2 regions of the Phenylobacterium sp. NIBR 498073 genome follow, and region 2 is predicted to be linked to the other one. Evidence: predicted binding sites of a transcription regulator. Region 2 holds the regulator's gene; the other holds the start of a gene.
The links. The regulator HrcA, encoded in region 2, represses chaperone genes, less so after heat shock. The targets are predictions, from matches to a motif close to GTTAGCANTCNNNNNNNNNGANTGCTAAC.

Region 1 (7,888 bases), 260 kb from region 2:
GGCCCGACACCGAGGCGGCGTCCTGCAGAGCGGTGCGGACGACCTTGGCCGGGTCGATGACGCCGTCGGCGACCAGGTCGACATACTGCTCGGTCTGAGCGTTGAAGCCGAAGGTCGGCGAGTTGTTCTCGAGGATCTTGCCCACGACGATCGAGCCTTCGACCCCGGCGTTCTCCGAGATCTGACGGATCGGCGCCTGCAGGGCGCGACGCACGATGGCGACGCCGGCGTCCTGATCGGCGTTGTCGCCCTTCAGGCCGTCGAGGACCTTGGAGGCCTTCAGCAGCGCCACGCCGCCGCCGGGCACGATGCCTTCTTCCACGGCCGCGCGGGTCGCGTTGAGGGCGTCGTCGACGCGGTCCTTCTTTTCCTTCACTTCGACTTCAGTCGCGCCGCCGACGCGGATGACCGCAACGCCGCCGGCCAGCTTGGCCAGACGCTCTTGCAGCTTTTCCTTGTCGTAGTCCGAGGTGGTCTCTTCGATCTGACGCTTGATCTGGCCGATGCGGCCTTCGATCGCGTCCTTCGCGCCGACGCCGTCCACGATGGTGGTGTCGTCCTTGGTGATCTGGACCTTCTTGGCGCGGCCGAGCATGTCGAGGGTGACGTTCTCGAGCTTGATGCCCAGGTCTTCGCTGATCAGCTCGCCGCCCGTCAGGATGGCGATGTCTTCCAGCATGGCCTTGCGGCGATCGCCGAAGCCCGGAGCCTTGACGGCCGCGACCTTCAGGCCGCCGCGCAGCTTGTTGACCACCAGGGTGGCCAGGGCTTCGCCTTCGACGTCTTCAGCGATGATCAGCAGCGGACGGCCCGACTGCACCACGGCTTCCAGCACCGGCAGCAGCGGCTGCAGCGAGGAGACCTTCTTTTCGAAGAGCAGGATCAGCGGCTCTTCCAGCTCGACTTCCATCTTGTCGGCGTTGGTGATGAAGTACGGCGACAGGTAGCCGCGGTCGAACTGCATCCCCTCGACGACGTCGAGTTCGGTTTCCAGGCTCTTGGCTTCTTCGACGGTGATGACGCCTTCGTTGCCGACCTTGGCCATGGCCTTGGCGATCATTTCACCGACTTCCAGGTCGCCGTTGGCCGAGATGGTGCCGACCTGAGCGATTTCCGAGTTGGTGGTGACCTTCTTGGAGGTCGACTTGATCTCCTCGATGACCTTGGCGACCGCCTTGTCGACGCCGCGCTTCAGGTCCATCGGGTTCATGCCGGCCGCGACCGACTTCAGGCCTTCGACGACGATGGCTTGCGCCAGGACGGTGGCGGTGGTGGTGCCGTCGCCGGCCTTGTCGTTGGTCTTCGAGGCGACTTCGCGGATCAGCTGGGCGCCGAGGTTCTCGAAGCGGTCAGCCAGTTCGATTTCCTTGGCGACCGAGACGCCGTCCTTGGTCGAGCGCGGGGCGCCGAACGACTTTTCGATGACGACGTTGCGGCCCTTGGGGCCGAGGGTCACCTTCACCGCGTTGGCGAGGGTGTTGACGCCGCGCAGCATGCGGTCACGAGCGTCGGAGGAGAAATAGACGTCTTTGGCGGCCATTTTTCTCGTCTTTCAATAGAAGTGGATGGGGAGGAAGGACGAAGGAGGGGTGGTTACTCGACCACGCCCAGGACGTCGCTTTCCTTCATGATCAGCAGGTCCTTGCCGTCGATCTTGACCTCGGTGCCCGACCACTTGCCGAACAGGATGCGGTCGCCGGCCTTCACGTCGAGCGGCTGAAGCTTGCCGTTGTCGTCACGGGCGCCAGGGCCGACGGCGACGACTTCGCCTTCCTGCGGCTTTTCCTTGGCGGTGTCGGGGATGATGATCCCGCCCTTGGTCTTTTCTTCTTCCTCGACGCGCTTCACGAGGACGCGGTCTCCCAGAGGACGAAACGCCATATCTTATGTCTCCGTTCGGGACGGTTGAATGCCTGTCGGTCAGCCTCCGGGTGCGGCCGTTAGCAGCCGCGACCCCTGAGTGCTAACGCAGGGCGGAGGTAGGGAACGCTCCGAAGGGAGTCAAGCACGGCGCACGACGGTTTTTGATTCCGCTTGGTTACCGGCACGCGCCGCAGATAGGGTCGGACCCGAGGGAACACCAGGAGAAGTAACACCACCATGCGCCGCATTTTCGCGCTCGCCGGCCTCTGCGCCTTGGCCGCCGCCACCACCGCCCAGGCCGAGGCCTGGACCCCCTACGCCAAGACCGCCAACGGGCTCGAATGGTCCTATGACGCCGATTATTCATACCGCGACACCCTGACGGGCCGCGTGGTCGTGATGCAGGCGGTCGGCAAGCCGGGCGCCGAACCGCGCATGGGGCCGTCCGGCCCTGGCAAGGCCGACGGGGTCGGCTTCGTCACCGCCGTCGACTGCAGCGGCAAGTCGATGATCAGCCTCGGCGGCTATTCGCCGAAGAAGCCGCTGGAGCTGTCGGCGACCTGGCGCACCGCCACCCCCGGCGCGGCCAAGAGCGCCGAGGACAAGGCGCTGGTCGAGGCGGTCTGCAAGAACACCTCGGGCCTGGCCGCGAAATAGCCGGCGAACCGGCGGGGCTGCTGACAGGTTTGCGTCAGTCCCGCCGCTAAGGCTGGCGGTTGACGATCGGAGGACACGCCATGCTCGACCACATCGGATTGACCGTCAGCGACTTCGCCCGGGCGCGGGCCTTCTACGACGCCGCGCTCGCGCCGTTGGGCGTGGCCATGGTGATGGAGGTGACGCCCGAGCAGACCGGCGGCTCCAGCCATCTCGGCTATGGTTCGGACGGCAGGCCCTATTTCTGGATCGGCGACGCCGGCGCGACGACCGGCGCCCTGCACGTCGCCTTCACCGCGCCCGACCGCGCCACGGTCGACGCCTTCTATGCGGCCGCCCTGGCCGCCGGCGGGCGCGACAACGGCGCGCCGGGCCTGCGCGAGCACTATCACCCGACCTATTACGGGGCCTTCGTGCTCGATCCCGACGGACACAACATCGAAGCCGTCTGCCACCAGGGCTGAGCGGCCCGCGAGAAAATGTCGGGATTGCGGCTGGCGATACCGACCGGTCGCTCCCATGTCACCATCATGAACCTGCTCCTCAAGCTTGCGCCTGCGCTGGTCATCCTGGGCTTGGCTGCGGCCCTGGTGCTGCTGAGCCTGCCCGCGCCGCTCTACGCCTGAGGCGGCGGCGCGGAGGCGCCGGCTTTCTCCGATCCGTGATTTCGGACTGAGCCCTTGCGCAGCAGGGGTTCTCGGCCTCGCGATGGCGCACGTCCAATGCTGGACGCTGTAAAATTAAAACGCTTGTTTGATTTTGCGGGAATATGGGCCAAAACTACCGCCAACCAAGATCGCAGCAGGAGAGACCCAGATGACCGAGGCCGCTAAGCAGGCCAGCTTCACGCTGAACGTGCAGGACGAACTGAACGACCTGCGCATGTCGGACAAGGCGCTGCCGCTCTACAATCAGGTCAAGCAATTCATCAAGGACGTGGTCCAGCCCATGTCCGAGGAATTCCATCGCCTCGGCGAGGGCAAGACCGACATCTGGAGCTACGCGCCCGGCCAGCTGGAAGTGCTGGAAGCGGCCAAGGACAAGGCCAAGGCCGCCGGCCTGTGGAACTTCTTCCTGCCGGACGCCCACACCGGTGAAGGCCTGTCGAACCTCGACTACGCCTACATCGCCGTCGAACTCGGCAAGAACCCGATGGCGTCGGAGACGATGAACTGCGCCGCCCCGGACACCGGCAACATGGAAGTGCTGGAGCGCGTCGGCACGCCGGAACAGAAGGAAAAGTGGCTGAAGCCGCTGCTGAACGGCGAGATCCGCTCGGCCTTCGCGATGACCGAGGTCAACGCCGCTTCGTCCGACGCCAAGAACATCAACACCCGCGCCACCCTGGTCGGCGACGAGTACGTGATCAACGGCGAGAAGCACTACATCTCGGGCGCCGGCGACCCGCGCTGCAAGATCATGATCACCATGGTCCAGACCAGCCCGGACGGCCCGCCCCACCTGCGCCAGTCGCAGATCCTGGTGCCGACCGACGCGCCCGGCGTGAAGATCCTCGGCCCGATGAACGTGTTCGGCGATCCGGACGCCCCGCACGGCCACATGCACATCGTGTTCGACAACGTGCGCGTGCCGGCCTCGAACATGCTGCTCGGTGAAGGCCGCGGCTTCGAGATCAGCCAGCTGCGCCTGGGCCCGGGCCGTATCCACCACTGCATGCGCGCCATCGGCCAGGCCGAGAAGGCCCTCGACCTGCTGGTCACCCGCGGTCTGACCCGCGAGGCGTTCGGCAAGCCGATCATCCAGCTGGGCGGCAACATCGAAATCGTCAGCCGCGCCCGCATCGAGATCGAGGCCATGCGCCTGATGGTGCTCAAGGCCGCCAAGGCCATGGACATCCTGCCGCGCGACGAAGCCCGGATCTGGATCCACATGGTCAAGGCCATGGTGCCCGAGCGGGTCTGCACGATCATCGACCAGGCGATCCAGATGCACGGCGCCCTGGGCGTCAGCCAAAAGACCCCGCTGGCCCGGATGTACACCTCGACCCGCACCCTGCGCCTGGCCGACGGCCCGGACGAGGTGCACCACATGGTCGTGGGCCGCAACGAGGTCCGCCAGTACCGCGAGATGCCGCACGATCCGTCGACCGCCGCGGTGTTCCGCAACTAGGCGTCGGCTGACACAGCTGCACAGGATCAGGCCCCGGCGCGTCCGGGGCCTTTTTCTTTGCCCGGCCGCCATCGACCGGCGCGGTCGGCCGGGCCTAGGCTCAGACCATGAGCTTTCGCATCAAACGGCTGAGCGCCGACGAAACCCTCCGCGCCGCCTCGGCCCTCGGGGCGGTGCTGAAGGACTGCGTGGACGGCGGGGCTTCGGTCTCGTTCATGGCGGGCCTGACCCTCGACGAGGCGACTGCGTTCTGGGCGCGCGCGGCCGCGGCCCAGGCCGGCGACGGCCGCGCGGTGCTGGCGGCTGAGGACGACGAGGGTCTGTTCGGCGTCGTGCAGGTGATCGCCGCCGGCATGCCCAACCAGCCGCACCGCGGCGACGTCGCCAAGATGCTCGTCCACCGACGCGGCCGGCGGCGCGGCGCGGCCGAGGCGCTGCTGGCCGCCGCCGAGGACGCGGGCCGCGGCCTCGGCCTGACGCTGCTGGTGCTCGACACGGTCACCGGCGGCGAGGCCGAGCGGCTCTACGCGCGGCTGGGCTGGGAGCGGGTCGGGGTCATCCCGAACTACGCGCTGACGCCCGACGGCGAACTCTGCAGCACCACATACTTCTACAAGCTCATCTGACAGCCACGCCTGTTCGGTGTAAGCAAGGTTCGCCCACAGCGAACCTCCGTCCGGCGCGACCGCCGGGAGCCGCAGCGAGGCGACCTCTTTCCCGCGCGCGCGTCGCGCAGCTGACCGGTGGAGCCGGGGCGCCTGTGTCCCCCGTCCGAGCCGCTCGCAACCTGGAGGACGACCCATGGGCCTGATCTCGGCTCTGTTCATAATCTGCCTGGCCTTCGTCACGGCGACCCTGTCGGGGGTGTTCGGCATGGCCGGCGGCCTGGTGCTGATGGGCGGGCTGGCGCTGGTGCTGCCGGTCTCCGCCGCATTCGTGACCCACGGCATCCTGCAGCTCGTCGCCAACGGCTGGCGCGCGGTGTTGCACCGCAAGTTCGTCCGCTGGGACATCGTCGGCTGGTACGCCCTGGCCTCGGCGATTGCCGGCGGCATCGTCGCGCTGATCTCGCTGGCGCCGTCCAAGCCGGTGCTCTACCTGCTGATGGGCCTGGTGCCGTTCCTGCTCTGGTTGCCGCAGCGCTGGATCAACCTCGACGCGGCGCGGCCGCCCCAGGCCTTCGCGTCGGGCCTGATGGTCACGGGCCTCAACCTCTCCGCCGGGGTCGCCGGCCCGCTGCTCGACATCTTCTTTGTGCGCACCAGCCTGACCCGGCACGCCATCGTCGCCACCAAGGCCGCGACCCAGGTGTTCGCCCACCTGGCCAAGATCCTGGTCTACGGGACGCCGCTGCTCACCAGTCGCGCCCAGGACCTGCCGCCCTGGTGGATGTTCGTGATCGCCATTCCGCTCTCGATGGCGGGTACGGCGGTCGGCGGCTGGATCCTCGGCCGCATCACCGATGTGGACTTCAAGCGCTGGACGAAGTGGATCGTGACCGGGATCGGGGTCCTCTATCTGATCCAGGCCGCTCAACTGTTCGTGCGAGGGGCCGGATGAAGATCGAACCCAGGGTGCTGGAAAACCCGTTCGTGCGGCTGGAGCCGATCGGCGAGCCGCACCGCGAGGGGCTGCGCGCGGCCTGCAACGCCGACCAGGACGTCTGGACCCGCCTCTATCCCTACTCCTGGGCCGGCGAGCACTTCGACCCGACCTGGGCCAAGCTGATCGACGACAACGCCAAGGGCGGCGCCCAGGGCTACGCGGTGATGGTCGGCGGCGAAGTGGTCGGGCTCACCACCTTCTACGGCGTCGACCCGGCCAATGCGGTGTTGGAGGTCGGCGGCACCTATTACCGGCCCGACGTGCGGGGCGGCGTGGTCAATCCGGCCGCCAAGCGGCTGATGATGGGGCACGCCTTCGACGGCGGCGCGCGGCGGGTGGTCTATCGCGTCGACGCCAGCAACGCCCGCTCGCGCGCGGCGGTGCTGAAGCTGGGGGCGGTGCAGGAAGGGATCCTGCGCCAGGACCGCGTCACCTGGACCGGCCGCATCCGCGACACGGTGATCTTCTCGATCCTCGCCGACGAGTGGCCGGCCGTGCGCCAGAGGCTGGACGAACGGCTGGCCGTATTCGCCTAGAGTGTCATCCCGGTCTTGCTTCGCAAACCGGCAATGACACGGCGCGGGGGCGACGCTCGTACGACGCCCCCCGCGATAGATCAGGCGCTCGCGGCGGTCTTCTCCGGAGCGGCCGGGAAGAACACCTTGGCGGCGTTCTCCGCGACCTCCTGGGCGGTGTAGGGCCGGCCCGGCGTGAAGCCGTCGGTCTGCAGCATCTTGATCTCGCGGACGCCGCGGGACGAGACGCCCAGCACCTTGCCGGTGTGGTCGGCGGCGAGGTCCGAGGCCATGTAGAGCACGCCGGGGGCGATGTTCTCCGGCAGGGCCATCGGATCGGGTTCCTTGTCGCGGAAGCCGGGGAGGTCCGAGGTCATGCGGGTGAAGGCGCCGGGGGCCAGGCCCATGACCCGGATGCCGTACTTGCGCCCCTCGATCGAGAGCACGCGCATGAAGCCGTAGATGCCGGCCTTGGCCGCGCCGTAGTTCGACTGGCCGAAGTTGCCGTAGAGGCCCGAGGTCGAGGAGGTCATGATGATAGTCCCGGGCTTGCCGTTGTCCTTCATCCATTTCCACACCGGCATGGTGCAGCAGTAGGTTCCCTTCAGGTGGACCTTCACGACCAGGTCCCAATCGGCCTCGGTGGTGTTGGCGAAGGTCTTGTCGCGCAGGATGCCGGCGTTGCAGACGAGGATGTCGACCTGGCCGAAATTATCCAGGGCGGTCTTCAGGATGTTCTCGCCGCCTTCGAGGGTCGAGACGTCGTCGGTGTTGGCCGCGGCCCGGCCGCCGGCGGCGATGATGTCGTCAACGACCTTCTGCGCCGCGCCCTTATCCGAACCGGAACCGTCGCGCGGCCCGCCCAGGTCGTTGACCACAACCGCGGCCCCTTCCTTGGCGAACAGCTTGGCGTAGGCCTCGCCCAAACCGTTGCCCGCGCCGGTGATGATGGCGACCTTGCCGTCCAGCAGGCCCATGTCGTTTCTCCCTAATGATCTAAGTTATGGGGCCATCTTCGGGGCGAGGTTTTCCGCTGGCAAGCCTTGACCGCTGGAGGCGGCCGGCTCCAATTGGCGTGCTGCGTGCCAATAGGGAGCGACTTCGATGATCCGCATGCT
Region 2 (7,888 bases):
GCCCCATGCGCTAGGCTCCGGCGCCGCCGCCGCGAGAACCCAGATGCCGCAAGAGGCCAAACGCTCCGCCGCCCAATCGCAAGGCGCCTGCGCCTGCGGCGCCGTCCGCCTGGAGATCGACGTCCCCGCCGTCTGGGCTTGGCACGATCATTCGCAGGCGGGCCGCCGCGCCCACGGCGGGGCCTACGCCACCTATGTCGGCTCCTGGCGCTCGCGCCTGCGGCTGCTGGAAGGCGAGGAGCTCCTCACCCGCTACGAAGACCCGGAGACTGGCGTCGCGCGCAGCTTCTGCGCCCGCTGCGGCACGCCGATGCTATACGAGCGGCCGCGCTCGCCGAAGATGGTCAATATTCCGCGCGGCGTGTTCGCCACCCGCACCGGCCGCGAGCCGCGCTATCACCTCGGCCTGACCGAACAGGCCGACTGGATCTACGACGGCGCCCCGCTCTCCCCGCTCAAGGGCTATCCCGGCGTGATGCGCGAGCGCCCCCGGCGCCGGAAGACGCCGCCGGAAGACCTCTGACGTCCTATTTCGCGCGCGCCTCCACCGGCACGCCGAACACAGGCCCGCGGCGCGCGCACGGCCACGATCCGGAGTTCTGGACCAGCGCGCCGCAGGCTCCGGTCCGCCTCGGCTGAGGTTCAGCCGACCGGCTCGGTCTCCTTGGGCGCCGAAACCCGCCGCGTCCGGGCCTGCGCCTTGGGCTTGGGCAGCAGCCGGAAACGCGTCTGGCACCAGGCGAAGTCGATGCCGACGTCGAGCAGGGCGTCGGACCGTCCGCATGGGCAGGCGAACTCCATGACCGCGATCACCCGGTAGGTTTCGCCGGCCTGCAGGGGCACCGGCCTTCCCGTGACATGGTTTGGGGCGGCGTTGACGCAGAGAACCAGGTCGCCAGGGCCGACAGCGTCACTCATGGCTTTCTTCCCTTAGCCCCCGGCCGTCAGACTAGACCCGGACCCGCATCGGGCAAAGGCCGGTTCGCCGTCGCCGCGGCCTCGGAAAATCGGCTCTACCGCCCGCTCGTCAAACGGGTAGCATCACCCGCCTGGGCGTGCGGAGACGCGGACATGACGACGAACATCACCGGCGGATGCCAGTGCGGCGCCATACGCTTCCGCGTCGACGGCGAACTCGGCGACGCCTCGATCTGCCATTGCCGGATGTGCCAGAAGGCGACCGGCGGCTTCTTCGGGCCCTATGTCGGCGCGCCCCGCCAGGCCGTGGTCTGGACCCGCGGCCGGCTCAAGCATTTCCAGAGTTCGAACAAGGTCGCCCGCGGCTTCTGCGGCGACTGCGGCACGCCGCTGACTTATGAGTACGACGACGGCGATGTGGGCCTGTCCATCGGCGCCCTCGATCGCCCGGCCGAGACCGCGCCCCGCGTGCAGCTCGCCTCGTCGGCCGAGCTGCCGTATTTCGCCGGGCTCGCGGCCCTGCCGGTCCACGCCGACGACGAACCGCGGGCCGCCGCCCACCTGGCCAGCATCGTCTCTTACCAGCATCCCGACCACGACACCGCCGAGTGGCCGCCGAAGCCCTAGCTACCCGCGCTCGCCGCGACAGGTGGCGCCTGCCGCATAGCCGTCGCTGTGCGATCCCGAACCGTCCTCGCGCCGGCAGCTGAGCGACGGCAGTCGGCCGACATGTCGACGTCCACCCCGCCCCTGCTCCCCGGCCAGAAGGCCGCGTTTGCCCGCGCGGAAATTCTCACGAGCGGCGCCATTGCCGCCGAGCCCGCCTGGAACAGGTGCGACATTTCCGCCCCCAACGGTCGAACATGCCCTCATTTTGGCTTGGGTATGCAAAAAACCACCCCGCACCCATTGCATAGCCGCCAAGACCTCCCTATTTGCATTGCAACAATTTGCTGCGCCGCACACAAAGGAGATGGGCATGGCTAACGCTATCGAACGCGTCATCGACTGGATGCTGGGCCCCTTCGCCCGCGAACTTGCGCGCATGCCGGCATCGTCGTTCCGCTATCTGCTGAACGGCCTCTAGACGCGTCGCGGCGCCCCTCCTCCCCCAGCCGCCCGTCTAGATACGAGAACCCCGCCCCGTCCTCCCCGGGGCGGGGTTTTTCGTTTTGGGGCGCACTCAAGTGTCATCCCGGAAAGCGCGCAGCGCTTGTCCGGGACCCATTCGCGCGAATGATGCAGGATGAAGCTCGGCTGAGGCGCACCCGCCCCATCCGGTGTTCATGGATCCCGGTCTTGCTTCGCAAATCGGGATGACACGATGAAATGCGGCTACTTCCCGGTCGCCGCGCGCTGGGCCTCGCACAGCTCGCCGATGCCCTTGCGGGCCAGGTTGAACAGCTGCTCGAACTCGTCCTGGGTGAAGCCGCGCTTCTCGCCGGTCGCCTGGATCTCGACGATGTCGCCCTTGCCGGTCAGCACGAAGTTCGCGTCGGCCTCGGCGTTGGAGTCCTCTTCGTATTCCAGGTCCAGCACCGGGGTGTTGTTGTAGACGCCGCACGACACCGCCGCGACCTGGTCGACGATCGGGTCCTTGGCGATCACGCCCTCGTCCAGCAGGTACTGCGTGGCCATCCGCAGGGCCACCCAGGCGCCCGTGATCGCCGCCGTGCGGGTGCCGCCGTCGGCCTGGATCACGTCGCAATCGATCGAGATCTGCCGCTCGCCCAGCGCCGCCGGATCGACAACCGCGCGCATCGAGCGGCCGATCAGCCGCTGGATTTCCTGGGTGCGGCCCGACTGCTTGCCCTCCGAGGCCTCGCGGCGACCGCGGGTATGGGTCGCGCGCGGCAGCATGCCGTACTCGGCCGTCACCCAGCCGACGCCGCGGCCGCGCATGAAGCCGGGCACTCGCTCCTCGACGCTGGCGGTGACCAGCACCTTGGTGTGGCCGAAGCTGACCAGGCACGAGCCCTCGGCATAACGGTTGACCCCGGTCTCCAGGGTCACGGTGCGAAGCATGTCGGGGGTGCGGTCGGAGGGGCGCATGGCGGTCCTGCGGGCTATTGGAAAAACGGATGGGTCTGGCGTCTTGCGTCCGGCGGCTTATCCTAGATGAAAGAGGTTCCGTCCATGGCCCAGACCGAGCACCGCCGCCCGTGGTGACCAACCCGCTGCTTTCCTCCGGGCCTTCGCTCGGCGAACTCGACGAGCGCGCCCGCGAGATCTTCCGCCGCGTCGTGGAGAGCTACCTGGAGACCGGCGAGCCGGTCGGCTCGCGCACCCTCTCCAAGGGCGGCGTGCACCTGTCGCCGGCCTCGATCCGCAACACCATGCAGGACCTGACCCAGCTCGGCCTGCTCGGCGCGCCGCATGTCAGCGCCGGCCGGGTGCCGACCCATGCCGGCCTGCGGCTGTTCGTCGACGGCCTGCTCGAGGTCGGCGACGTCGCCGAGGAGGACCGCCGCAACATCGAGGCCCGGCTCTCGGCCAAGGGCCGCAACTTCGAGGAGGCCTTGAACGAGGCCTCGGCCATCCTCTCGGGCCTCGCCGGCGGGGCCGGCATCGTCGTCACCCCAGTGCGGGACGCCGGCGTCAAACACGTCGAGTTCGTCGCCCTCTCCGCCGACCAGGCCCTGGCGGTGATGGTGTTCGAGGACGGCGTGGTCGAGAACCGGCTGATGCGGCTGGCCGCCGGCGTCACCCCCTCCTCGCTGCAGGAGGCCTCGAACTTCATGAACGCCCGACTGCGCGGCCGCACCCTGGGCGAGGCGGGGCTGGAGATCCGCCGCGAGCTGGAGGCCGCCCGCCGTCAGCTCAACGAGGCCGCCGCCCGGCTGGTCGAGGACGGCATGGCCGCCTGGAGCGGCGGCGACGGCGCCGACCGCGCCCTGATCGTCCGCGGCCGCGCCAACCTGCTGGGCGACCGCGAGACCCTCGACGACCTCGAACGCGTGCGCATGCTGTTCGACGACCTCGAACAAAAGGAGCAGCTGATCGGTTTGCTCGACGACGTGCGGGACGCCCAGGGCGTGCGCATCTACATCGGCGCCGAAACGCGACTCTTTTCCCTTTCGGGTTCCGCCGTCATCGCCGCGCCCTATATGACGGGCCGGCAAAAGGTGCTGGGCGCGATCGGCGTGATCGGTCCCGCCCGTCTAAACTATGCCCGGGTCATCCCGCTGGTGGACTATACCGCCCGCGTGCTGTCCCAGGTGACGAACGCTTAGAGGAATACAAGATGTCCGACGATCAAACGCCGGCCGAAGAATTCAACGACGTCGCCGACGCCGCCGTCGACGAGATCATCGCCCTGAAGGCCGAGGTTCAGGCCCTGAAGGACCAGATGCTGCGCGTCGCCGCCGACGCGGAGAATTCCAAGCGCCGGGCCGAGCGCGAGGCCAACGACGCCCGCGCCTTCGCGATCCAGAAGTTCGGCCGCGACCTGCTGACCGTCGCCGACACCCTCGACCGCGCCCTGGCCGCGCCGGTCGACGACCCGGCGGTCAAGAACTTCGTGGTCGGCATGGAGATGACCCAGAAGTCGCTGTTGAGCGCCTTCGAGAACAACGGCCTGAAGAAGATCGACCCGCCGAAGGGCGAGAAGTTCGACCCGCACCAGCATCAGGCGATGATGGAGCAGCCCGCCCCCGACGTCGCCGCCGGCGGCGTCATCCAAGTGCTGCAGCCGGGCTACGAGCTGCTCGGCCGGCTGATCCGCCCGGCCATGGTCGTGGTCGCCGCCAAGGGTTCGGGCGCCGACCTGCCGCCCGCCGCCGAGCCGGCCCCGTCCGCCAATCCCTACGCCGTGGGCGACGGCGAGGCCGGCGGCTCGGTCGACACCAAGGCCTGACTGGCTAAGCGGGAGGGGGCGAACTGATTCGTCTGAGCAGCCGGGTTCGACTGCTGGCCAGCGGCCTTTCGGCCGTGGCCGGCTACGTGGACGCCGTCGGCTTCCTGCTGACCGGCGGCTTCTTCGTCTCCTTCATGAGCGGCAACTCCACCCGCCTGGCGGTGGGCCTGGCCGAGGGCGCGGGCTATGCAGGCCTGGCGTTCGCCCTGATCGCCGCCTTCGTGGCCGGGGTCTCGACCGGAGCCTTCCTCGGCCGCAAGGCCGGGGCCCGGCGCGGGCCGGCGGTGCTGGCCTTCGTCAGCCTCGTCCTGGCGCTGGCCGCCACGCTCGCCGCGCTTGCGCCCCTGCCGGCCGCCATCCTGGTCCTCGCCTTCGCCATGGGGGCGGAGAACACCGTCTTCGCCCAGGACGGCGAGGTCCGCTTCGGCCTGACCTACATGACCGGCGCCCTGGTCAAGCTCGGCAAGGCGATCACTGCGGCGCTGATGGGCGGCGATCGCTTCGGCTGGGCGCCGCACCTGCTGCTGTGGCTGGGCCTCGTCGCCGGCGCCGCCCTCGGCGCCCTGGCCTTCCAACGGCTCGGCCCCGGGGCCCTCTGGATCGCCGCCGCCGCCATGGCGCTGCTGGCCCTCGCCGCCGCCCGCCTCGACCTGGCGCCGGCGACGGCCTGAGCCCAGCCGCGCGCCCTCCAGACATTCGCCTCGCAGGACGCGGGTAAAGCCCGATGTCGGCCCGCCGCGCCGGACGCGAAAATCCCGCCCTGGTCTTGCGGGCGAGGAGAATTGCCGTGGCGAAAAAACCCAACATTCTGGTCATGTGGGGCGACGATATCGGTCAGTCGAACCTCAGTTGCTTCACCAAGGGCATGATGGGCTACCGAACGCCCAACATCGACCGCGTCGCCAATGAAGGCATGGTGTTCACCGACTACTACGCCGAGCAGAGCTGCACGGCCGGCCGCGCCAGCTTCATCACCGGCCAGGGCGGGCTTCGCACCGGCCTCACCAAGGTCGGCATGCCCGGCGCCAAGGAGGGGATGAAGGACTCGATCCCGACCATCGCCACCGTGCTCAAGACCCAGGGCTACGCCACCGGCCAGTTCGGCAAGAACCACCTCGGCGACCGCGACGAGCAGTTGCCGACGATGCATGGCTTCGACGAGTTCTTCGGCAACCTCTACCACCTGAACGCCGAGGAAGAGCCGGAGAACCCCGACTATCCGGACCCCAAGGAATTCCCCAACTTCCGCAAGCGCTTCGGCCCGCGCGGCGTGCTGCACTGCAAGGCCGACGGCAAGGGCGGCCAGTCGATCGAGGACACCGGCCCGCTGACCAAGAAGCGCATGGAGACGATCGACGACGAAGTGACCGAAAAGGCGGTCGCCTTCATTCGCGCGCAGGTGAAGGCCGGCGTGCCGTTCTTCGTCTGGTTCAACACCACCCACATGCACTTCCGCACCCACCCCAAGCCCTCGAGCCGCGGGCAGGCCGGACGCTGGCAGAGCGAATACCATGACGTGATGATCGACCACGACAAGGCGATCGGCGTGCTGCTCGACCTCGTGGACGAACTCGGAATCGCCGACGACACCTTCGTCATGTACTCGACCGACAACGGCCCGCACTGCAACTCGTGGCCGGATGCGGGCACGACGCCGTTCCGGTCGGAAAAGAACACCAGCTGGGAAGGCGCCTACCGGGTGCCGGCCATGGTGCGCTGGCCCGGCAAGATCCCCGCGGGCTCGGTCTCGAACGACATCGTCTCGCACCTCGATTGGCTGCCGACCTTCGCCGAGATGGCGGGCGCCGGCTCGATCAAGGAGGACCTCAAGAAGGGCGCCACCCTGGGCGGCAAGACGTTCAAGTCCCACCTCGACGGCGACAGCCTGGTCGGCCACCTGACCAAGGGCGAGAAGAGCCCGCGCAAGGGTTTCATCTATTTCACCGACGAAGGCGAAGTGGCCGGGCTGCGCATGGACAACTGGAAAGTCGTGTTCATGGAGCAGAAGGTCGAGGGCACCCTGGAAATCTGGGGCCGGCCGTTCGTCACCGGCCGCATTCCCAAGCTCTACAACCTGCGCACCGACCCCTACGAGTTCGCCGACATCACCTCGAACACCTACTGGGACTGGTATCTCGACCGCGCGTTCATCCTGGTGCCGTGCCAGGACATCATCGGCGAGTATCTCGAAACCCTGAAGGAGTTCCCGCCGGCCCAGCGGGCCGGAAGCTTCAACCTCGAGAAGGTCATGGACACGCTGCAGTTCGGCGCGACCGGCGGTTCCTGAGCCAGCGTCGCCGGAAGCCGGCCGGCTTCCGGCGACCGCCCCCCAAGATCGCCGCCTGGCCCTCGGCCCAGGCGGCGATCTGCTGCGGCGCCCGCAGGGTCACGTAATCGTCGCGCGGTTCATCGCCTCGGCGCGTAGGCGACGCGCAGTCGCTGTTGACGCAGCGCCGCGCCGACCAGGCCAAAGCCGGTGATCAGCATCGCCCAGGTCGCCGGCTCCGGCACCGCCGAGGCCGGCCAGAAGTTGACCGGGGTCCGGAAGTCGATCGCAAAGCTCGGATCCTTGAGGCCCGTCGTCGTCAGGCCAATGCGGTAGACGCCCTCGGGCAGGAAGGACTCCCTGATCGTCGCGCTGAACTGGTTGTCTTCGATGAGGACAGGCTTGTAGAGCACCTCCCCCGATCTGTTGATCAGCTTGAACGTGAACGACGCCCCGGCATCGGCGCCGACGATCGTCGCAATCGTCTCGAACGTTCCGCCGCCCCAGGTGAAGCCGTAGAACGACTCGGCGGAATAGGGCCCGGCGATGTTTCCGGTGATCTTTCCCACCCCTCCGGGCGGCAGGATGACCGGCGCGTCCGGCGAACCGCCCTGCAGATTGTCGATCGTCGCCGGCGTCGCCGGCAGCACCACCGAGTAGCCCGCGGCGATGCCGACCAGCGGCCGGAGGCCGTCGCTCAAGGCCAGGACCGAAGCATCCATGCCGGTGAGCGAATAGCCGCCGTTCGGCACGCCATAGCCGCAGCAAAAGCCGCCGCCGGCCCCGAAGGCGTCCATGGACGTAAACTCATAGGTTCCCGCCAACGGATTGGGCGGCCCGGCATAGCC

Region 1: a site for HrcA is predicted at 1,940-1,968, ahead of groES (co-chaperone GroES). Genes of this name have one in related genera too.

What each region holds. Positions count from the first base shown of each region.
Region 1 is NZ_CP114599.1:626,662-634,549, forward strand. Features, by position in the region: gene groL (chaperonin GroEL) at 1-1,540, opposite strand, end outside; gene groES (co-chaperone GroES) at 1,594-1,881, opposite strand; gene O4N75_RS03210 (hypothetical protein) at 2,101-2,520, shown strand; gene O4N75_RS03215 (VOC family protein) at 2,601-2,984, shown strand; gene O4N75_RS03220 (acyl-CoA dehydrogenase family protein) at 3,337-4,650, shown strand; gene O4N75_RS03225 (GNAT family N-acetyltransferase) at 4,758-5,276, shown strand; gene O4N75_RS03230 (sulfite exporter TauE/SafE family protein) at 5,452-6,210, shown strand; gene O4N75_RS03235 (GNAT family protein) at 6,207-6,791, shown strand; gene O4N75_RS03240 (SDR family NAD(P)-dependent oxidoreductase) at 6,872-7,747, opposite strand; gene O4N75_RS03245 (alkyl sulfatase dimerization domain-containing protein) at 7,875-7,888, shown strand, end outside.
Region 2 is NZ_CP114599.1:365,010-372,897, reverse strand. Features, by position in the region: gene O4N75_RS01890 (GFA family protein) at 44-523, shown strand; gene O4N75_RS01885 (hypothetical protein) at 643-918, opposite strand; gene O4N75_RS01880 (GFA family protein) at 1,072-1,545, shown strand; gene rph (ribonuclease PH) at 2,254-2,970, opposite strand; gene hrcA (heat-inducible transcriptional repressor HrcA) at 3,081-4,151, shown strand; gene grpE (nucleotide exchange factor GrpE) at 4,163-4,774, shown strand; gene O4N75_RS01860 (DUF1275 family protein) at 4,849-5,445, shown strand; gene O4N75_RS01855 (arylsulfatase) at 5,562-7,061, shown strand; gene O4N75_RS01850 (PEPxxWA-CTERM sorting domain-containing protein) at 7,181-7,888, opposite strand, start outside.